Regions from separate parts of the Faecalicatena sp. genome, predicted to be linked through region 2. Evidence: predicted binding sites of a transcription regulator. Region 2 holds the regulator's gene; the other holds the start of a gene.
The links. Region 2 encodes NrdR, which represses ribonucleotide reductase genes. Its sites were predicted from a motif close to CACAANATNTTGTG; they were not measured.
Positions count from the first base shown of each region.

Region 1: AC4OGX_RS18045 (ribonucleoside triphosphate reductase) is a predicted target of NrdR. The motif match lies at 3,859-3,872, and genes of this name have one in related genera.

Region 1 is NZ_JBZUUL010000038.1:119,764-131,153, reverse strand. It holds gene AC4OGX_RS18055 (PucR family transcriptional regulator) at 1-785, shown strand, start outside; gene AC4OGX_RS18050 (DUF6106 family protein) at 787-1,287, shown strand; gene AC4OGX_RS18045 (ribonucleoside triphosphate reductase) at 1,379-3,745, opposite strand; gene AC4OGX_RS18040 (anaerobic ribonucleoside-triphosphate reductase activating protein) at 3,961-4,656, opposite strand; gene AC4OGX_RS18035 (TetR/AcrR family transcriptional regulator) at 4,707-5,288, opposite strand; gene proC (pyrroline-5-carboxylate reductase) at 5,478-6,272, opposite strand; gene AC4OGX_RS18025 (acylphosphatase) at 6,445-6,714, opposite strand; gene AC4OGX_RS18020 (GntR family transcriptional regulator) at 6,836-7,471, shown strand; gene hypD (trans-4-hydroxy-L-proline dehydratase) at 7,496-9,871, opposite strand; gene AC4OGX_RS18010 (trans-4-hydroxy-L-proline dehydratase activase) at 9,876-10,784, opposite strand; gene AC4OGX_RS18005 (pentapeptide repeat-containing protein) at 10,911-11,390, opposite strand, start outside.
Region 2 is NZ_JBZUUL010000039.1:9,227-20,616, reverse strand. It holds gene AC4OGX_RS18445 (helix-turn-helix domain-containing protein) at 1-1,001, opposite strand, end outside; gene uidA (beta-glucuronidase) at 1,197-3,014, shown strand; gene AC4OGX_RS18435 (MFS transporter) at 3,029-4,423, shown strand; gene AC4OGX_RS18430 (DUF3783 domain-containing protein) at 4,562-4,942, opposite strand; gene AC4OGX_RS18425 (ABC transporter ATP-binding protein) at 5,102-5,875, shown strand; gene AC4OGX_RS18420 (ABC transporter permease) at 5,877-7,082, shown strand; gene AC4OGX_RS18415 (YlmC/YmxH family sporulation protein) at 7,220-7,474, shown strand; gene nrdR (transcriptional regulator NrdR) at 7,634-8,083, shown strand; gene AC4OGX_RS18405 (LytR/AlgR family response regulator transcription factor) at 8,374-9,135, shown strand; gene AC4OGX_RS18400 (sensor histidine kinase) at 9,425-10,450, shown strand; gene AC4OGX_RS18395 (accessory gene regulator B family protein) at 10,609-11,199, shown strand; gene AC4OGX_RS18390 (AgrD family cyclic lactone autoinducer peptide) at 11,183-11,338, shown strand.

The sequences.
Region 1 (11,390 bases), on a different contig from region 2:
TTTCTCTTGCGTATAAGGAGAAATATAATAAAAATCATTTTCTCCAGACACTCATGACAGACGGGATCCCCTCTTATGACGTTTTTGAACGTGCGGCCCGCCTGCATATCGATGCTGAGGCTCCCCGGGCGCTTTTTTTGGTGGAGACAAAGGGTCCGGTTGATGAAACGATCATGGAAGTCTTAAAGAACCTATTCCCTTCCCAATCCAAGACATACCTGGTCAGCATGGGGGAACGCAGCCTTGTGATACTCCGGCCTTTAAAGACAACGGAGACAGCTGAGGATATCGGACGGCTTGCCCATATGATCGTGGATACCTTGAATATGGAGGCTCTTACCTCTGTCCAGACTGCATACAGCGGCACTGTTGATACACTTATGGAGCTGGCTAACGCATACAAAGAGACAAGCCTTGCACTAAAGGTAGGAAAGCTGTTCTATTCTGAACAGACCATCTTTCCCTATAACCAGCTCGGCATCGGCAGACTGATCTATCAGCTTCCGGTTTCGATCTGTGAGAACTTTTTAAAGGAAATCTTTGGCGGTGAGGTCCCCAGGACCTTCGATGAGGAGACAACTGCCACGATCAACAAGTTCTTCCAGAACAACCTGAATATCGCCGAGACGTCCCGCCAGCTGCATATGCATAGGAATACGCTGATCTACCGTCTGGAACAGATCGAGAAACGAACCGGCCTGGATATTCGGAAGTTTGAGGATGCTATGACTTTTAAAATAGCTACTATGGTAATCAATTATTTACAGACAGAAAGGAACTCCTGATATGAATGACGCTTTTTACGAACAACTGGTAGCCCGCAAATCCCGCCCAACTGATACAGTGATCCGGATCGCAACGATCGCTCTGCTTGCAGTGATTCTGCTTTTCACGTTTCCTCTGCTTGGCTTTTTGGGAATATTGATCACAGTCGTGCTTGCTTTTCTGGCATATTACTTCGTATTTCCGAAATTGAATGTAGAATATGAGTATACCTTACTGAATCATGACATGCAGGTGGATGTGATCTACAATAAGTCCAAAAGAAAGAAATTACTTACTTTTGACATCCAGCAGGCCGAGATCATTGCTCCGAAAGGATCACCGAGACTGAATTCCAGCCATCCTGGAAAGACTCTTGATTTTTCTTCCGGGGATGCGAATGCGAAGGCTTATGCCATCATGATCTCTTTGGATCAGAAGAATACCTGCATTCTGATCGAGCCGGATGAGACAATGCTCCGCCATATCAAAGGATGGATGGGTTCCAAATTCTTTATGGATTAAAGCTTTTCTATAACATACCGAGGGCGCAGACAATCATCTGTCTGCGCCCTCGGCATATTGTTCTGTCATACCCTTTTGGTATACATGTTTTCTACTGCTCGTCTATATAAGCCTTGATATTAGAAGCATTTGCCATCTTCTGTACACCCTCGCTGTCGATCACGATCAATGTCGGGGCCTGCATGACTCCGTATTTCTTCACAAGGTCCTTATTTTCCTCGGCATCTACTACTTCATAGGAAATGTTGGCATCCTCCAGATAGTTGGTCGCAATTTTACAGTTCGGGCACTTCTTTGTCGTAAACAGAAGAGTCTTTGTCTCTCCCTGAGAAGCATGCAGTTCACTCTCTGCCTTTTTCGCTTCCTGTGTTCTGACATTCAGGTGGGAATTTGAAATATCGTAAACCTTGCGGTCCTTGAATTCCTGCGCCTTTCCATCATTCCAGTTCTTTACCGGACGGTAATAACCTGTGATACGGCTGTATACCTCTGTCTCCTCTCCACAATGCGGACACTTGAAATGTTCCCCGGTAATATACCCATGGTTCTTGCAGATAGAATACGTCGGTGACATCGTATAGTACGGCAGCTTGTAATTTTCTGCGATCTTCTTAACAAGAGAAGCCGCTGCCTTCCAGTTCGGAAGCTTTTCTCCTAAGAAGGTATGGAATACAGTTCCTGACGTATACAATGTCTGTAATTCATCCTGAATATCCAGAGCCTCGAATACATCCTCTGTATATCCAACAGGCAGATGAGAACTGTTCGTATAATATGGTGTCCCATCGCCCTCTGCCGCTGTGATGATATCCGGGAACTGCGCCACGTCATGCTTTGCCAGACGATATGTCGTAGACTCAGCAGGTGTTGCCTCCAGATTATATAGATCACCGTACATCTCCTGATAGTCGGAAAGTCTGTCTCTCATATGGTTTAGTACTGCTTTTGTAAACTCCTGTGTTTCCTTAGAAGTCATATCTTTTCTGATCCATTTTGCATTCAGTCCTGCTTCATTCATACCGATCAGACCGATCGTTGAAAAATGGTTATCAAAGGAACCAAGGTATCTCTTTGTATATGGATAGAGTCCCTCCTCCATCAGCTTGGAGATGACCACTCTCTTTGTATGAAGGGAGCTTGCAGCAATATCCATCATCTTGTCCAGTCTCTTATAGAATTCCGCTTCATTCTCAGCCAGATAGGCGATCCTTGGCATATTGATCGTAACCACTCCCACAGAGCCTGTACTCTCACCGCTTCCGAAGAAACCGCCGGATTTCTTACGAAGCTCACGGAGATCCAGACGCAGACGGCAGCACATGCTTCTGACATCACTCGGCTCCATGTCACTATTGATATAATTTGAAAAATACGGGGTTCCGTACTTAGCCGTCATTTCAAATAAAAGGCGGTTATTCTCTGTATCAGACCAGTCAAAATCTTTTGTAATGGAGTAGGTCGGTATTGGATACTGGAATCCGCGTCCGTCAGCATCTCCCTCGATCATAGTCTCTATAAAGGCTTTATTGATCATATCCATCTCTGCCTTACAGTCACCATATGTAAAGTCCTGCTCCACTCCGCCTACGATCGCCGGAAGATTAGCAAGGTCATTGGGCACTGTCCAGTCTAATGTGATATTGGAGAACGGTGCCTGTGTTCCCCAGCGGGACGGAATATTCACGCCATAGATAAAGGATTCCACACATTTTTTCACTTCCGGATACGTCAAATGATCTGCCTTGACAAATGGTGCAAGGTAGGTATCAAAAGAAGAAAATGCCTGTGCACCGGCCCACTCATTCTGCATGATCCCCAGGAAGTTCACCATCTGGTTGCACAAAACGCTTAAGTGCTTTGCAGGAGAAGATGTAATCCTTCCCGGAATTCCTCCCAGCCCCTCCTGGATCAGCTGCTTTAAGGACCAGCCTGCACAGTAACCGGTCAGCATGGACAAGTCATGGATGTGAATATCGGCATTCTTGTGTGCCTTTCCGATCTCATCATCGTAGATCTCCGACAGCCAGTAGTTCGCAGTGATAGCTCCGGAGTTGCTTAAGATCAGTCCGCCCACAGAGTAAGTCACCGTAGAGTTTTCCTTTACCCTCCAGTCTGTGATCTTGACATAACTGTCCACGATCTCTTTATAGTCAAGCAGAGTAGAATTCAGATTACGGATCTTCTCTCTCTGCTTTCTGTATAAGATATAACCCTTTGCGACATCTGCATATCCTGTCTTTATCAATACAGATTCGACACTGTCCTGGATATCCTCCACGGATACAAGACTTTCTTTTACTTTTGGTTCAAAATCTGCCGTTACCTTTAATGCAAGCAGATCAATAATGTCCTGGTTGTACTCCCTCTCCTGGGCTTCAAATGCTTTCCTGATCGCCTCGCTGATCTTGGACAGATTGAAGTCCGCTATTGTTCCATCTCTTTTTGTAACCTGATACATATTGTACGGTCGCCCCTTTCTTTAAACGATGCCAGATAATTTTTGCCCAACCATTCCAGTTGGGCATCTAAGAGTATTCTATCACTGCCCTGGTATCTTGTCAACAAAAGAACAACAATATATAGTGTCAACTTTTGAGTTTACAACTACATATTGTTGTTTATAAATTTATTGTATTATCAGAATATTCTTTCTATAGAAACTTTCCCGACCTATTATTCTACACCGCGCAGCTTTGCATTCGGTACGTTCCTTTTCACGATCTCCAATGCCTGCTCCATAATATCCTTATTGTATGCCCTCAGACCATCCCGGATCAGATCCCCTGAGTCAACAAAGCCTTGTAGATAATACCTCTCGGCTCCCTTGAGCCAGCGCCCGATCGCAGCAAAGTCTTCCCTCTTATGAAATTCTCTGACAACTGTCGTCCGAAACTCATATGGGACTGCTCCAGACTTGAGATAGTCTACACTTTGAAGAATATTTTCCAGGTTATACCCTTCAATACCGATCGTTTCCCCATATTTATTCGGGGCATTCTTAATATCCATCGCCACATAATCCACAAGCTCTTGTTCCACTAACTGTCGCAGTCTGGTTATAATGCTTCCATTCGTGTCAAGCTTCACAGAATACCCCAATTCCTTCACCTGTTTAATGAAATCCATGATATCCGGCTGCAGAAGTGGTTCTCCTCCTGTGACACAGACTCCATCCAGAACTCCACGGCGCTTCCTTAAAAATGCCAGGATGTCCTCCACAGGAATATCATTACCGGGATTCACATGCGTAACAAGTGACGCATTGTGGCAGAATGGACACCGGAAATTACAGCCTGCGGTAAAAACCGTGCATGCTACCTTGTCCGGATAATCTAAAAGCGTCAGTTTTTGTAATCCTTGAATATTCATCCGAAACCTCCTGGTATGGCCTTTTTATTTTCATTTTAAGAAATGATACTCTAAGCTTTAAAATGTTCCATCATAACGGGCATATATTCTCTGCTGTACTCTCCCAGCGAATAATCTCCTTTGCTCAGACACCAGTCTGAGACCAGCGCACGCTCACACAGGGAATAATATTTGGTGATCTCACTGATCGACTTGTCCTGGCGGATCTGCCCCTTCTTCTGTCCATCCTCCACCACTCTGGAGATCAGCCTGTAATATACCCTGTTCTGATCCAAAAGGTGTCTCTGTCCCTTTGCGATCAGCTGCGTAGAATACAGAGACGCCAGCAGATCGATACTGATCTTCTCCTCGATCATGGAATGGACTTTATAGTTGAGATACAAAAGCTTCTCATAATTATCCATTTCCTGATCCATTCCTGCATATAATTCCTCATAATAATCATCCAGAACCGTGGACAGCGTACTCAGCAGTTCATCCTTAGTGTTAAAATAATAATAAAAAGAACCTTTGGAAGTTCCCGATAATTCTATGATATCATCCACTGTTGTGTGATCATAGCCTTTATCATGGAATAACTGCCATGCCGCCGATACGATCCTTGCTTTCACACCCTTATTTTCCGTCTCCATAATCACTAACCTTCTTTTCGTAAATTTCTTATTTACTATTCTACCATAAAAAACAGAACGTGCAAAGGATTTCAAAGGGGTCAGACCCCTTTGAAATAATTCCCTGTAGTCACTGCTTTACGAAATCACAAAAGACCGGCCCCGCATCAGCAGGAACCGGCCTGATATTCATAATGATATGAGGTTAAATTACATATTCTTAGAAATCTCAGCGCAGGCTTTCATCGCTTCAATCACAGCGCTTCTAAAACCATTCTTCTCCAATACACGTACCGCCTCGATCGTAGTTCCTGCCGGAGAGCATACCATATCTTTTAATTCTCCTGGATGTTTTCCTGTCTCAAGAACCATCTTCGCACTTCCGTAAACTGCCTGTGCAGCAAATTTATAAGCCTGGGCTCTCGGCATTCCATCGGCAACTGCTGCGTCAGCCATTGCTTCAATGAACATGAATACATATGCCGGGGAGCTTCCGCTTGTAGAAACAACGACATCCATCAGTCGCTCCGGAATCACCTCGACCTTACCGAACGCACTTAAAATGCTGACTGCATAGTTTCGCTCCTCTTCTGTCACATATTCATTGGCACAAGCCGCTGTCATACCCTCGCCTACCATAGCCGGTGTATTCGGCATAGTGCGTACGATCTTCACCTTTTTTCCGAACTGCTCTTCCAGCCAAGCCAGTGTTTTTCCCGGTGCGATCGTGATGATGATCTGCTCATCCCTTACATAATCCTTGATCTCTGCAATCGTAGAGGCATAGAACTGCGGTTTTACAGAAAGCACGACCACCTCTGCTTTCTCGATCACCTCTTTATTATCTGCCGTTACATTGATGCCATATGCAGCTTTTGCTCTTTCCCTGCCTGGTTCAAAGATGTCGGAACCGATGATCTCTTCCGGTTTGAATATCCCTTCTTTGATGATGCCGCCCATGATCGCCCCAGCCATATTACCTGTACCGATAAATCCTAATTTCATAATGCTCCTCCTTGTCTGATTCGTCCAATATTTCACAATGTGCCTCAAAGGGGTCAGACCCCTTTGAAATTCATTTGTATACAATATATTATTTTGTATACATTTTCATCTCTTGGATACAATATAACATTTCCCTTATCAGAAGTCAATCTATATCCGTAAGAAAATTCCCTTACCTCACCGTAAAGCTGCTCTCCGTATCCAGTGGTATTTCTTTTGTATCCATCCACTCGATCGAAATAAAATGTCCCTGGTTCAACCCCACCAGAAGCTTATTGATCATGGGTTCCCGTCCCTGGACCTCCATCAGCACAGTGCCATCCCATTCGTTCTTCACCCAGCCGGTCAATCCCAGCGACTGGGCGAGGTATTTTGCAGTGTAACGAAAACCAACACCCTGCACCCTGCCATAAAATACAATACGTTTCCTTACTTCTGCCATGTGCTCTCACCCCATTTCCTTACATCTAAGTTGCAATCTTCCTTGATTTCCTATATAATTTGTATACAGTAACCCATTTCGTATACAATTAAGATTCTAAATACATCACAGAGGTACCATTATGGCTGAAAAACATGTTTCCCTGGCGGATCAGGCTTACGAGACCATCCGCACCAATATCCTAAACCTGACTTATCCTCCCGGTATGCAGCTGACTGAGGCCAGGCTTACTGCGGATCTGAATATGAGCCGCAACCCTGTACGCACGGCAATCAAGATGCTGCAGTCCGAAGGCCTGATCGTCACCGATTATTATAAATCCATGACAGTAAAGGAGATCACTGACAAAGATATCCGTGAGATCTACCAGCTCCGTGAGCTTCTCGAGGGCAGTGCATTCCGTCTGATCTTCACCTCCGGGCGATTCGAAGAGTATTCCTACCGCATCGAGGAAAAGCTTGTCCGCATGTGTGCCGCAGCCGGTGACATTTTCCAATGGGAGATCGCCGATACTAATATGCATATGGAGATCGTAAGTATCCTCGAAAATGACCGGATCAACCGGATCTATGAAAACAACCTTTCCGAATTGATCCGCATGGGACTCAATTCGGTCAGAAACGGGATGGATATCGCCCAAACAAATGAAAACCTTAAAAAGATGGTTCTTCTGATGCGTGAAAATAAGTACGAAGAGGCTTATGCCATCCTGAAAGCGGACCATTTTACAATAGGCAAAGAGACTGCTCTGGGTTAACCAGGACAGTCTCTTCTTTTTATGTTAGTTGAAGCTCTGCTCCGTTCTCTCAATGATCTCATCCTGCAGTGCCTTACTCAGGTTTCTGAAATGATCACTGTAGCCTGCCACACGCACGATCAGGTCTTTATAATCTTCCGGATGTTTCTGTGCCTGGATCAGTGTCTCTTTATCAATAACATTGAACTGGATATGATGTCCGTCCATATTGAAATAAGTACGCACTAAGTTCGCCATCTGCTCCAGACCTTCCTCTCCTGCGACAACGCTCGGAGTAAACTTCTGGTTCAGCAGTGTACCGCCAGTCTGCAGATGATCCATCTTTGCGCAGGACTTCACGACTGCTGTCGGTCCGTTTGTATCGGCTCCCTTCTCCGGTGAGATCCCTTCGGAAACAGGTTTGTGCGCCAGACGTCCGTTCGTACTTGCCATCATCACATCGCCAAAGTAAACATGGCATGTGGTCGGCAGCATATTGATCCGGTACATTCCACCCAGCATATTCGGTCTTCCGGTCACCTGGCTTCTGTAATACTCAAATACAGACTTCATGATGCTGTCAGCGTAATCGTCATCATTGCCATACTTCGGAGTCTTATTGCGGACAAGGTTCAGGATTCTGTCATGCCCCTCAAAGTTATCATCCAGTGCCTTCATCAGCTCTGCCATGGTGAACTTCTTCTCTTCATAAACATTATATTTTACTGCTGCAAGGCAGTCTGTGATCGTACCGATACCAACCCCCTGCAGGTACTTGGTATTGTATCTTGCACCGCCGCCATTGTAGTCTTTTCCTCTTGAGATACAGTCATTTGTAATGATAGAAAGGAATGGTACCGGCATGTTTTCTGCATAGATCTTCTCGATGACATTGCTTCCCTGGATCTTGATGTCGATGAAATACTTCATCTGCGCCTTGAATGCATCGAAAAGCTCATCATATGTCTTGAAATCCTCTGCATTGCCAAGCTTCAAGCCAAGCTGTTTGCCTGTCATCTTATCATATCCATTATTCAGTGTCAGTTCGAATACTTTCGGGATATTAAAATATCCGGTCAGGATATAAGCCTCGTTTCCAAATGCCCCCGTCTCTACGCATCCGCTTGTACCGCCGCGTCTGGCATCTTCCAGTGATTTTCCTGCATTTAACAGCTCCTGGATGATCGCCTCAGTATTGTAAAATGCCGGCTGTCCCCAGCCCTTTCTGGATATCTCACATGCACGTTTTAAGAACTTCTGCGGTGTCTTTCTGCTGATCTGGACGTTAGAGCTTGGCTGCAGCAGTTTCATCTCATCCATGCAGTCCAGGATCAGGTAGCTCACATTATTAACGCCGTTCTCTCCGTCCGGTGTGATCCCGCCTGTATTCAGGTTTGCAAAATCTGTGTATGTGCTGCTTTCCTTTAACGTGATCCCTACCTTCGGCGGCGCCGGCTGGTTGTTAAATTTCACCCACAGGCATTCTAACAGCTCCAGTGCCTTCTCGTCATCCAGGCGGCCTTCCTCCACATCCTTCTCATAGAATGGGTTTAAGTGCTGATCCAGGCGTCCCGGGCTGTATGCATCCCATGGATTTAATTCACTTGTCACTCCTAAATGTACAAACCAGTACATCTGGATCGCCTGCCAGTACGTCTCAGGCTTGTGAGCCGGTACCACATCACAGTTTGCTGCGATCTGGAGCAGCTCCTCTTTCCTCTTCTCGTCTGTTTCCTTTTCAGCCAGCTCTCTTGCATAAGCGGCATATCTCTCACCCAGGATCATGATCGCATCACAAGCAAGCTTCATGCCCTCTAATTCATTTTTCTTATCCAAAGCCTCCGGATCATTCATAAAATCCAGGCTGTCGATAGACTTCTGGATGTCCTCTTTATAATCCAGGAACCCTTTCTCGTAGATCTTTACAGAACCAACTGTATGTCCTGGTCCTCTCTGCTCCATAAACTCAGTGAAGATACCAGCCTCATAGGCATCCTTCCACTGCGGTGTCATCTGGCGCAGGATCTTGCTTCTCATGGAGCGTTTCTCCCAGTATGGGATCATTACTTCTTCCTGGATCTTATAGTCCTCTTCTTTGACCTTGAAATTGATCAGCTCACGGTCATTCATGACATGCATATCCTCAACAGTATGACAGCAGAGCTCCGGGAAGGTCGGCGCAGCCTGAGGGGAGTCTCCCTTTTCTCCGACGATCAGCTCTCCCTCCCCGATATATAAGGTTTTCGTTGAAAAATAGTCTTTGAGTACCTGCCCGCGAAGCTCCGGTACTGACAGCTCGCCCTCATACTTCTTGTAAGTCTTCGTCTCACTGAGTGCGCGCTCTAGATCGATGTGCGCAGGAGTCTCCAGACTTAACTTTCTAAGGCTTTTGATTCGTGCATTCATTCCTCTTTCTTCCATGTTCTTAACCTCCTATTTTTACATTATGGTATCCGGCTTGCTGGAATAGTTCCACAAAATGATTCATTTCCTCATTACTCGGTGCATGCAGGTCTGTTCCCTCATAGCACATCCCGGCTTTCTGGTACTTCCCTGACCCGGTGTTATGGTAAGGCAGCAGATTCACCTGTGCGGCATGGATGTTCTTATCCTGCAGGTATGCGATGATCGCATTCATCGCTTCATCCGTTCCGTTCACCTCTTTGATCGTTGGGATACGGATATAGATCCTTGCTCCCGCCTGATTCAGCTTTTCCAGGTTTTCAAGGATCAGCTCGTTGCCTGCGCCCATATAGGCTTTATGTATCTCGTTGTCCATGGTCTTGATGTCATATAAAAATGTGTCCACATAAGGCAGGATCCGCTCGAAATTCTCATACGGCGCCTGTCCGCATGTATCGATCGTTACAGAGATCCCGATGCGGTGAAGCTGTTTGACAAGCTGTTCCACATAATCCATATCGGCAGTCATAACTTCGCCCCCGGATAAGGTCACCCCTCCGCCGGACTCCTCATAAAACATCTCGTCCTTCCTAAGCTCCTTAACTAATTCATTAATGGAATACTCTCTGCCTGCGATCTCACGTATGTTCAGGAGGCAATGGTCAACACATTCTCCGCATGCCGTACACTTTGTGCGGTCAGTCACAGCCTTTGCATCCTTTAAACTCACTGCCCCGTTGGGACAGGCTGCTGCGCATGCTGCGCACCCTGCACACTTCTCCTGGTCAAAAAGCAGTTCCTTCTTATAATTCTGTGTCTCTGGATTATGACACCAGACGCACCGAAGACGGCATCCCTTGAAGAAAACCGTCGTGCGTATCCCATCTCCGTCATGGATGGAATACTTCTGAATATCAGTGATCAGACTCATGATAACAACCCTCTCTTAGACTTCTTGTGAACAACACTTTTCATCGTGTTAGACTATTGTTCGTACTATAGTCTAAAAATACCACAAACCACGTTGTTTGTCAAGATTTTATCAATGCATCCTTTCCTAATATTGGATCGCATCTTCTCTGGTCATCCAAAAATGAATTCCTGTTGTGGAATCATTCCACCTGTCCTCATCAAAGTCAGACACCTCTACCCATTCCCCCGTCCGGTAAACAAAATTTTCATCCACAGTGGACCAGGCCTCTTTATAATATTGGGAGCAGTCAACACTTTTTATGACCAGTACCTTTGCCTTACTGCATCGGCAGGAATTCCTGGTTGCCGAGGTCCGCTTCGCATCCGCAGGAATCAAAAGCTCAACGATCCTGTTATCGCAGCATTTCTTATAACCGATGAAAGGTCCGGTTTCCGGGCAGTATAAGCGGAAAAACTTTGTATTCTCGTCTGTTATACAGCCTTTCAGGTCAGCCTTTTCCAGCACCGCGCAGAATAGGTTCGCACCGCGGATATCACAGCCGCTCATATCGATCCCCCGAAATGCGCCGGATGTCAGATCTGCATCCCGCAGGACTGTCCTGCG
Region 2 (11,390 bases):
GCCGTGACATTTAAGAAGTCTGCCTGTGCTTTTAAGCTCAGGTCTGCGGTCAGGTCATAATCGATCCTTGTCAGTACTTTTCTAATCAGGAGGGAATACCCCTTCATAGAATGATTTTTAACGAGAAGGCAGTATTTACGCACCATCTCCTGCTGCAGGGCATATCCCGCCTCCACAGAATTGATCAGTTCGATCTTCTTGGCAAATTTGGTGGACAAGCTGTCAATGTGCAGAGGATGCACTGCTCCGGCCTCGGCACCTTTTCTAAGCAGCGTGTTCAGGATGATGGTATAATTTTTCATATTGCGCACAGGATCTGCAACACGGTCTTCGATCCCCTGGTTAGAGTAATTGCTTACCATCATCTCGGCTTTGTGTAACAGTCCCTGTGAGACAGCCTGGATCATACGGTTTTCAGAGGCATACCGCTCTTCCAAGACCTGCATGCTCAAAAAGGCATCCTCGGGTTCATAGCTTTCAGGACGCATGGCAAGTGCTTCAGTGTCACGGGAGATGGTGCGCTGTGTACTTTCATATGAAAAATTTTCAAGGCTTCCCCAGATCTTCTCTCCAAATGTATTGACAAGCACTAACAGGGTGGATTCATCCGGAACAAAAGGCAGGTCCGTATAAAATTTTTCAAGCTGTGGAAGCAGACGTGCAGGAATGAAAAGACGTTCTGCACAGCTGGAGACTACACGCAGAGGGTGCTGTGAATTGGTATATGGCCCGATGATCAGAAAACGCGATTGTGTATCCGGAAGCTGGAAAAAGATGTAGCTGCACAGATATTCATCGGTAACGCGGTAAACGGTATTAGACTTGTTGTCTTTCAATGGTTCGTGAAAAAGATGGGTGTAGTCAGGCTCTGAGAAGAGCAGACGCCTCAGCCCCAGATCAAATTCAGGAATAGAATGGTCATTTACATCAAGTACGTTGTTAGTTAAATGAAAATTTTCCAACAGTTTCCTGAAAAAATTCAATTCTGATTCGTAGTGCATAGAATTCCTCCTTTTTACTAATTCTATTCTACCAATTTAGTCTTACCATTAATAGTAATATTATCTGGTTTTATCGTACGATTTTTAGCTTATTTCAAAAGCTGATAAAAAATAGACGGATATTGACAAAAATTATACTCACTGTATATCAGAAAAATCTTTAAAATAGCCAGTACAAAGAAGGAGGAGATCATTATGTTAGAGTATTCAATGCTGTATCCAAAAACTACCAGGTCCAGAAGGGCCGTGTGCATGGATGGAATGTGGAATTTCCAATTAGATGAGAAGGAAGAGGGTTCTGCATCCGGATGGTGTGAAGGACTGCCGAAGCCGGATCAGATTCCGGTGCCTGCAAGTTTCCAGGATTTTTACACTGACAAGGAGATCCGCGAATATGCCGGAGATTTCTGGTATGAGAAGGAGATGTTCATCCCGGGCGAATGGGAAGGAATGAAGGTATTCGTGCGTTTCGGATGTGCTACCCACAGAGCGGAGGTTTTTGTAAACGGAGTGAAGGTGACAGAGCATGAAGGTGGTTTCCTTCCATTTTCAGCAGATGTGACAGACATCGTACGTTACAATATGCCGAATAAAGTTGTGGTAAAAGTAAATAATGAATTAAGAGTGACAAATATCCCGGTTGGAACAACCGTTACTTTATCCAATGGAAAGAAGATGGCAAAGCCATATTTTGATTTCTATAATTATTCAGGCCTTCAGAGAAGCGTATATCTGACAGCCGTTCCACAGGAGTATGTGTTTGACATCACAACGGATTATGAGCTTTGCGGAAAAGATGCAAAGGTCTCATATAAGATCGTGACCACAGGGGAGCATAACGTGGAAGTGGAATTGATCGATGAGGATGGCTGTGTAGCTGCATGTGCACAGGGAAAAGAGGGAATCCTGGAAGTAAAGGATGCACACCTGTGGGAAGTGCGCAATGCTTATCTTTACCGTATGCAGGTGCGGATCCTGGATGGGACCCAGATCCTGGACGAATACGAGGAAGAAATCGGTATCCGTACGGTAGAAGTAAAGGATACAAGCATCCTTTTGAATGGAAAGCCTGTTTATCTGAAAGGGTTTGGAAAGCATGAGGACAGTGATATCGTAGGCCGCGGATTCAACATCGGAGTCATGAAGAGGGATTTCGAGCTGATGAAATGGATCGGAGCCAATTCCTTTAGAACTTCACACTATCCATACAGTGAGGAGATTTATAAAATGGCAGACCGCGAAGGCTTTCTGATCATCGATGAGGTGCCGGCAGTCGGACTGTTCGAGAGCCTGATGAATTTTATGGAAGCAAGTACCGGAAAACAGACTGCATTTTTTGAAAAGGAGACGACCCCTGTCCTGCTTAAGAACCATCTTTCGGCAGTGGAGGAGATGATCGCAAGGGATAAGAATCATCCGAGCGTCATTGCATGGAGCCTTTTAAATGAGCCGGAGACAACAAGCGAAGCAGCTGTTCCTTACTTCAAGGAAGTGTTTGATAAGGCTCATGAGCTGGATGTCCAGAAGCGTCCAAGAACCTTTGCCCTGGTCATGAATTCCGTACCGGGCGTCTGCAAATGCCACCAGTTCAGTGATATTGTAGCATTGAACCGCTACTACGGATGGTATGTAAAGGGCGGATATGAGATGATCGATGCAAGGGAAATGATGATCAAGGAGATGGAAGGCTGGAAAGCAATGAATCTGAACAAACCGTTTATCTTTACGGAGTACGGTGCAGATACACTTGGTTCTGAACATAAGCTTCCATCCGTGATGTGGAGTCAGGAGTATCAGGATGAGTATTTAAAAATGACCCATGAGGTATTTGATTCCTTTGATTTCGTAAAAGGAGAGCAGGTCTGGAACTTTGCGGATTTCCAGACAACTGAGGGGATCATGCGTGTCAATGGCAACAAGAAGGGAATCTTCACACGGCAGAGACAGCCGAAAGATATCGCATATAAGCTGAAAGATCGTTGGGAAAACCTTCCGGTTGATTTTAAAGGATAATGAGGAGGAGAATCATGAATAACGAAAGTAATGTACGCCCATTTGGGATAAGAGATAAGATCGGTTATATGTTTGGTGATTTTGGAAATGACTTTACATTTATCTTTGCAAGTTCATTTCTGATGATATTCTACACAAAGGTATGGGGAATCAGTGCAGGGCTGGTAGGTGTGCTGTTTTTGGTAGCACGCTGTATCGATGCATTCACAGATGTTACGATGGGACGTATTGTTGACCGTGTAAAACCTGCAAAAGACGGCAGGTTCCGTCCGTGGATCCGCCGCATGTGCGGACCTGTTGCGATCGCCAGCTTCCTGATGTATCAGTCAGCGCTTGCAGATGCTTCCATGACAGTAAAGATCGTATATATGTTTGTGACGTATATTTTATGGGGAAGTATTTTCTATACCTCCATCAATATTCCTTACGGTTCCATGGCATCTGTCATCAGTTCTGATGCAGATGACAGAGCATCTCTGTCTACGTTCAGAAGTGTTGGTGCTACTCTGGCAGGCCTGGTGATCAGTGTTGGCGCCCCGCTGCTCGTGTATACCACAGATGCAGCAGGCAACCAGATCGTGGAGGGACCGAGATTCACAGCGATTGCCGGTGTATTTGCTGTATTAGCAGTAGGATGCTATCTTCTGTGCTACTTCCTCACAACAGAGCGCGTGAAGACAGAGCCAGACCAGAACGCACCGCAGGTGAGCTTTGGACAGACCATTAAGACATTAGTGACAAACCGTGCCCTTCTGGGAATCATCGCGGCTGCGATCTTACTGCTTTTGGCATCCCTGCTGGCACAGTCTGTAAACCAGTATGTGTTTGTTGACTATTTTAAAAACAAAAACGCTTTATCCATCATGGGACTGGCAGGAATCGTGCCTATGCTGTTCCTGGCCCCGTTTGCAGTGCCGATCACAAGAAAGTTCGGTAAGAAAGAGGTTGGAGCAGTGGGCTGTATCCTCGGCGGAATCGCATGTCTTGTATTGTTTTTCCTCCATACAAGCTCTGTTGCAGTCTTTATCGGAATTAATATTGTCGGATACTTTGGATTTGGTATTTTCAACCTAATCATCTGGGCATTCATCACAGACGTAATTGATGACCAGGAAGTGAAGACACACCAAAGAGAAGATGGTACAATTTATGCGGTATACAGCTTTGCAAGAAAGATCGGACAGGCGCTTGCAGGCGGACTTGGCGGATTTGCACTTGGCTTAGTTGGATATGACTCCAGCGTACAGGTACAGTCACAGGCAGTTGCAGACGGAATCTACAACATTGGAACACTGGTTCCTGGAATCCTTTATATTGGCGTAGGGCTCTGCCTGATCTTCATCTATCCACTGAATAAGAAGAGAGTAGAAGCTAACGTTTCAGAACTGAAAGCAAGAAGAGAAGCTTAAATATATAGGTTTAACTGAAGCATATATGAAAAACAGGAAATACTGCCGGGAAAGCAGTATTTCCTGTTTTTTATGATATAGGAAATTCCTCCGGGGGATACACGCGCCATGAGCATAAGCAGCAGGCAGTACGAGCCTTTATTTGGGGGCACTCATTGCTTCGTGTTCCTGCCTGATCTCTGCAAAACATTCCTGAGCTGTCCAGAACTGGTTGGTCGGTGTGAGGACGGCTTTGTATGGGAAGGGACCGGCACCGCTTTTTCTTAAGGCAGCTAGTGCCATATTCAGTCTGTTGTCATCGAAAAAGGCAAAGACAAACATCGTGTCCGGCAGGTCCTCACCGGTCCAGGCTTCTTTCGCGGGAACCGCATCCTTAATACCTGCCAGTACGCCCAGCGGCTGGCTGTAGTCTTCTAAAGCTACCTTCTTAAGCCGAATGTGGAGTGGGAAAAGTGCCATCTCGATCTTTAATAGTGTTTCTTTTTCTGGTGCATGAAATAATAATATCGTTTCTTTCATAATATAAATCCTCCTGCTGGTTTTTATTGTAACCTATTTAAGAAAATAAAAACAGGGTAAAATCAGAGTTTAAAATTGGAAAAAGATTATCCTTGACAAATGAGTAACAAAGATTTATATTTGTACTAACACAATAGTACAAAGAGGAGGAGGGAGATTATGATTGAAATCAGGAATCTTACCAAGATCTATAAATTAAACAAGAAGCAGATGAAGGAATCGAAGACTACAAATCCGATCAAGACTGCTGTCAATGATTTAAGCCTGTGTGCAAAGCCTGGTGAGATCTACGGGCTTCTGGGACCGAATGGAGCAGGAAAGACGACCACACTGCGCTGTATCTCTACGATCATCAGGCCGACGAAGGGTGAGATCTTTGTGGGGGGGCACGAGGTACAAAAGGAGCCGGAGAAGGTCAGGGAGAAGATCGGCTTCCTCACAGGGGATATCAAGCTGGATCCGCAGTTTTCAGTAGACTATATGTTCGATTTTTTTGGCAGGCTGCATCAGATACCGGAGGATCAGCTGAAGGCCAGGAAGAAGGAGTTATTTACATACTTTGGGATCCAGGATTTTTCACATAAGAAGATCAAGGAGCTTTCAACAGGTATGGCACAGAAGGCGGCAATCGCAGTCTGCCTTGTCCATGATCCTGACATTGTGATCTTTGATGAGCCGACTAACGGACTGGATGTTATTACGGCCAGAAGTGTGACCGATTATTTGAAGAAGCTGAGGGATGAAGGGAAGCTGGTAATCATCTCCACCCACGTAATGTCAGAGGCAGAGAAGATCTGCGACAGGATCGGTATCATTATTGATGGCTGTAAGGTCGCAGAGGGAAATCTGGAGGAGCTTCTGCATGAGACAGATGCAGAAGACCTGGAAGATGCTTTCTTTGAATTTTACAGAAGTATAAAGGGAGGGAACTAAGATGAGCGGAATCAAACAGATTTGCGGAAAAGAACTCGCAAGAGTATTTAAAGATACGAAGATGATCCTATCGGTATTCCTTCTTCCAGTGCTGGTTATGGTAGGTATTATGACACTGGTCAGTAACTTAAGTATGAATGCCCAGAAGGATGTGGAGGAGCACAGCTCCATCGTATATATTCAGAATGCACCGGAGGGATTCGAGGATTTCTTAAAAGAGGCAGGTCAGGACTGTAAAGTATCTGCAGTGAGTGACCGTGCGAAGACAGAGACGATGATCAGAAATGGCGAGGCAGACCTGCTGATCGAGTTCCCGGAAGGCTTCCAGGATGCGGTGACGAATTACAATGCAGGGGATCTGGTACCTCAGATCAAGACCTATTACAATCCTTCCGAGGATTATTCACGGGCTGCTTATAATGCGATCTCCACCGGAGTTCTTGAATCTTACCGTGAACTGCTTCTGTCACAGCGCGTAGATGATATGGATGGTCTGACAGTATTTACAGTGAATTCCGACAATCCGGATATGGTGATCCAGGATGAGGAAAAAGCAGGCGGCAAGGTGCTGGGTATGATGCTTCCTTACTTTGTAACGATTCTTCTGTTTGCAGGGGCAATGGGGATCGGAACGGATATGGTGGCAGGAGAGAAAGAGCGCGGAACAATGGCAAGCCTGCTTGTGTCTCCAATCAAGAGAAGCTCCATCGTATTAGGAAAGGTATTTGCATTGATGATCATCTCTGGTATATCCTCTGTTGTCTATGTGGCGGCCATGGTTGCGTTTATGCCGCAGATGATGGGCGGAATGGGAGCCGGTGATACGGGACTGAACCTGACACTGAATCCGGGGCAGATCGCGATGCTCGCTTTCCTGCTGATCTCGATCGCATTCTTATACTCTGCTTTGATCGTACTGGTGTCTGTGTTCGCTAAGACGGTAAAGGAAGCAAGCTCCTATATCATGCCGGTCTACATGCTGGTATTAGTGCTGGGGATTACGACGATGTTTACAACGAAGGCGCCGCAGGACTGGACGTATGCGATACCGATCTATAACACCTCGATCACACTGCAGGGGATCCTGACACAGGAGGTGACCATGATGCAGTACGGTATGGCATTAGGCGTGACCTTACTGCTTGGGGCAGTTTTAATCGGAGTGATCGCAAAAGCATTTGAGAGTGAAAAGGTAATGGCGATCTAATCTGCACAGATCTTGATGAGTCCGCATATGGTAACAGTAAGAGAAGCTGTTACTGTGTGCGGACTTTTAATTCATGACCATAGAAAGTTCGCACAAGCGTGCTTTCTATCGTTTGGCAAAAGCAGGGAGATGTTGTGATGAGATTATGTGAGCTGCGGGAAAAAGAAGTGATCAATGTGTGTGACTGCAAGAGGCTCGGCTGTGTTGTGGATGTAGATATTGATATTAAAGATGGAAAGGTGCTGGCGATCATCATTCCCGGGCCGGGGAAAATCTGCGGTTTCCTGGGGACGGACTGCGAATTTGTGATACCGTGGCACTGCATTAAGAAGATCGGGCCGGACATCATATTAGTAGAAATGCATGAGGATAAGTTCCTGCAAAAGTTCTGATGAGGGCAGTTGGAATTTCATTTTATTTCGTATTTCAAAATACCGAAAAATACCGAAAAACGTGAGAATTTCTTCTATATTAATGTGGAACATCAACTAGACACTATACAAGATATTGTGTATAATGAGTGCAGAATTTGGAGAAAGGCGGAATATATTATGAAATGTCCTTATTGCGGCAATCCAGATACAAGGGTAATCGATTCAAGACCTGCGGAAGATAATAATTCCATACGCAGAAGACGCTCCTGTGATGAATGCGGCAAGCGGTTTACTACCTACGAGAAGGTAGAGACTATCCCGCTGATCGTGATCAAGAAAGATAACAACAGGGAACAGTATGACCGGGCAAAAATAGAACACGGGGTGTTAAGCGCCTGTTACAAACGCCCGGTTCCGGCATCAGAGATCCAGAAGACGATCGATGCCATTGAACTGGAGATCTTTAACCGGGAGGAGAAGGAGATCCCAAGCAGAGAGATCGGGCAGATCGTGATGGACAAGCTGATGATGCTCGATCCGGTGGCATATGTGAGATTTGCTTCTGTGTACCGGGAGTTTAAAGATGTGAATACATTTATGTCGGAGCTTAAAAAGTTTTTGGAGTAGGAGAGAAGGAAGAAGCAATCCTGATGAGGGTATCAGGGTTGCTTTTTTATGATATAGGAAAATCCCTTGGAATTTCCTATATCATAAAAAACTCCGGGGGATGTGCGCTGCGGCGTAAGTTGTAGAGGCCGCGGTGCGGATGCCGCAGGCGCGGGGCCCACAAGCGAAACTCTTTCTGATAAACCAGACCTATTTTGAAATAGCACAGGTCCCAGTAAATATGAAGTAAGGAAAATCGTGCCACAGTTTGTTGACAGTGAGGTTGATGGAGAGGATTGGTATTATAATAGATGTCAGAAGAACAATATGCACATTGTACAAAAAGGAATGATGGGGGTGGTAATATGCTGCATATTTCAATTTGTGATGACGAATCTGTGATTGCAGAACAGGTTAAGAAGTTGATCCAGGAGGAATTATCAAATCAACAAATAACGGCTTATATAGAGGTATTCTCAAATGGTGGAGAATTCCTTGAACAGTATGAGGTAAGGGATAATGAGTTAATCTTTCTTGACATGGATATGCCGGTAAAATCAGGAATGGATGTAATGAAAGAGTTAGAGCCGTTAAGTAAGAATAAAAATATCATACTGCTTACGAACCATGATAATCTGATTCTAGAATCGCTTTCTTTTTGTCCGTTTCAGTGTATCAGGAAGAAAAACATGGAGAAAGATATACCCAAGGCTCTGCGGCAGTATATGAAGGAAAAACTTAGGCGTGAGGAAATGATCGAGTTTGTGGAAAAGGGGGCTGCATATCATGTAAAGAAAGAGGAAATAGAATATCTTGAAAAGTACAGGCATCATGTTATTGTTCATCTTATAAGTAAAGAACCTATGACAATAAGAGGAAAGATGCAGGAGTATGAGGTCGCTCTTTCCGGCAGCGGTTTTTTGAGGATACATTCCGGTTATATTGTGAATCTTGATAAATGTTTTTCCATAGAAAAGAATGAGATGGTCCTGTATTCTGGCATCAGGCTTCCTATAAGCAGAGACAGGCAGAAGCTGGTAAAAGAACAGTTTACGATTAGCAGGAGAGATTGAGATGGAATGGGGCATGAATTTAATCGGACAGATGCTAAGTATGCTGGAGATTCTGATTATTGTGGAGTTTCTAATTAGGTTTCTGGGATGGAAGAGGAGAGTATCTTACAGGAAAATATGGACATGTGTGCTTGTAGTGCTTCTGTATCTGGCAGTGCAGTTTAATGTTATGTCGAGGCACAGTCATGTAATCGTTCTTTTCACATACTTTCTGATTCTTTTTACATTTAGTTACTTACTTCTGGAACAAAAGTGGGAAGTTCGGCTTTTAGTTTGTTTATTTCCACTTATGGTAATAGCAGTGATAGATATTTTGGTTATACAAGTTTTTGCTTTTGCCAGTGAAAGGACAGTGTATTTGTTTTTAGAGAATGAAAATGGGTATCTACTGTTGGCTGCGTTTTTAACTAAAATCATCCTTTGGTATTCACTGAGAAGGATACGTTTGTTTTACAAGCGAAATGTCATCAACCTTACTAAGAAATTTTATCTGATCGCTAATATATTGATTATGTTAAATATTAGTATAGAAGTACTGCTCTTTTATGTCATAAATTCAGGTGTGTACAATTTGACAGTCAATACAATATTAATTGCTGTTTCAGCAGGTATGGTTTTGATCAGCATTTACATAGGATATTCCATATTCAAAATCAGTGATCAGGATAATAAGCTGCTGAAATTTGAACTGATACAACTGCAGACACAGGAAAAGGAGAAACAAATTAAAGAATTCAAACGATCCTATACACGGATTCGTCAGTTTATACATGATTATAAGAATCACTGTATGAGCATGCAGACGCTTTTAGCAGATGGGAAGTATGAAGAACTGGATAAATATTTACAAAGTATAACTGGCAGATACCTTGAAATGAACTGTGAGTTTGTGAATACTAATAATCCCTTAATAGATTCCATAGTTAACACAAAGATATATCAATGTAAAGAGAATAAAATAGATATCGCATGCACGATTTCAGGTGACATCAGTCTTTGGAATAAAATAGAAATTGGAATTATTCTTTTTAATCTGCTGGATAATGCTATTGAGGCCAGTATGAAGGAGCAGGAAATTAGAAAGATAGATTTCATACTTAAGAGGGAAGAGGGGGTATCTAATATTACAATAAAAAATAGAATCAGCAGATCAGTGCTGGACAGTAACCCTCAATTACATTCAGACAAGGAAGATCAGGAGATGCATGGAGTCGGTCATACAACAGTGATCGAGCTGGCAGAGGAGCTAGGTGGGGTAGTAGAATACTATGAAGAGGATTCTAAATTCTGTGCACATGTATTTTTGCCTTTATAATAAGATTGGAAAAGAGATGGAGAAGAGCTCTCCATCTCTTTTTTGTGCAATTTGTATGCTAACAATGCGAAATATGACGTTTTAACGGCATTTTGTACCAAAAAGGTTGTCGTATAAACCATAAAAAGTTAAGATTTCGTTTAAAGGAGTGAATAGGCATGATTCGTTACGGGGCAAGAAAAATAGCAGTTCTTTTTTTAAAGGAAGACATAATCAATGAGGACGATAAAGAAATTTATGAATACGGTTTGGAATTGCTGATATCCACAGTGATTAATCTTTTATTGGTGCTGATGCTTTCCAGCTTTTTTCGAGACATTGGACAAGGAATCTTGTATTTTTTAGTATTGGCAACACTGAGGCCATATGCTGGTGGTTTCCATGCCTCATCTTATACCAGATGTGGATCACTGTACTGCATTATATTCATTATAATAGCCTGTTTTTCACGTTTTTTGAATTATTTTGAAATAAATCCCGCATTATTTTTGCTGGTTTTATTGATAAATCTATGTGTAATCCGGAAGTATGCACCGGTTCTTCATCGGAACAAATTAACTGATGAAGAGAAAATGCATGCAAAGAAGAAGGCAGTAAGCAGATGCATGGTGTGGATCATACTGGCTATGGCAATCTGTCGGATTGGCCAGATATGGACATATACGATTGTTCTGTCAATTACTGCTATCACTGCTTTAATGGCAGTAGGAAAAGGAATGGAGGAAAGAAGACATGAAAAAGGAGACTAAGAAAAACGTATTGGGCAAAGTGGCAAAGATATCTGAAGAAATGGCTTTGAGGGGAGGGGGACTTCCTACACTATTTGGCCTCTATGAGCCTGAAATCCCAGAAAAGGTAAAAAAATTAAGCAAGAAAAATAAAAGATAGGCACTGGCACCACCAGGTTTACCAGTAAAACCACGCCGCGGGATTTATTAAC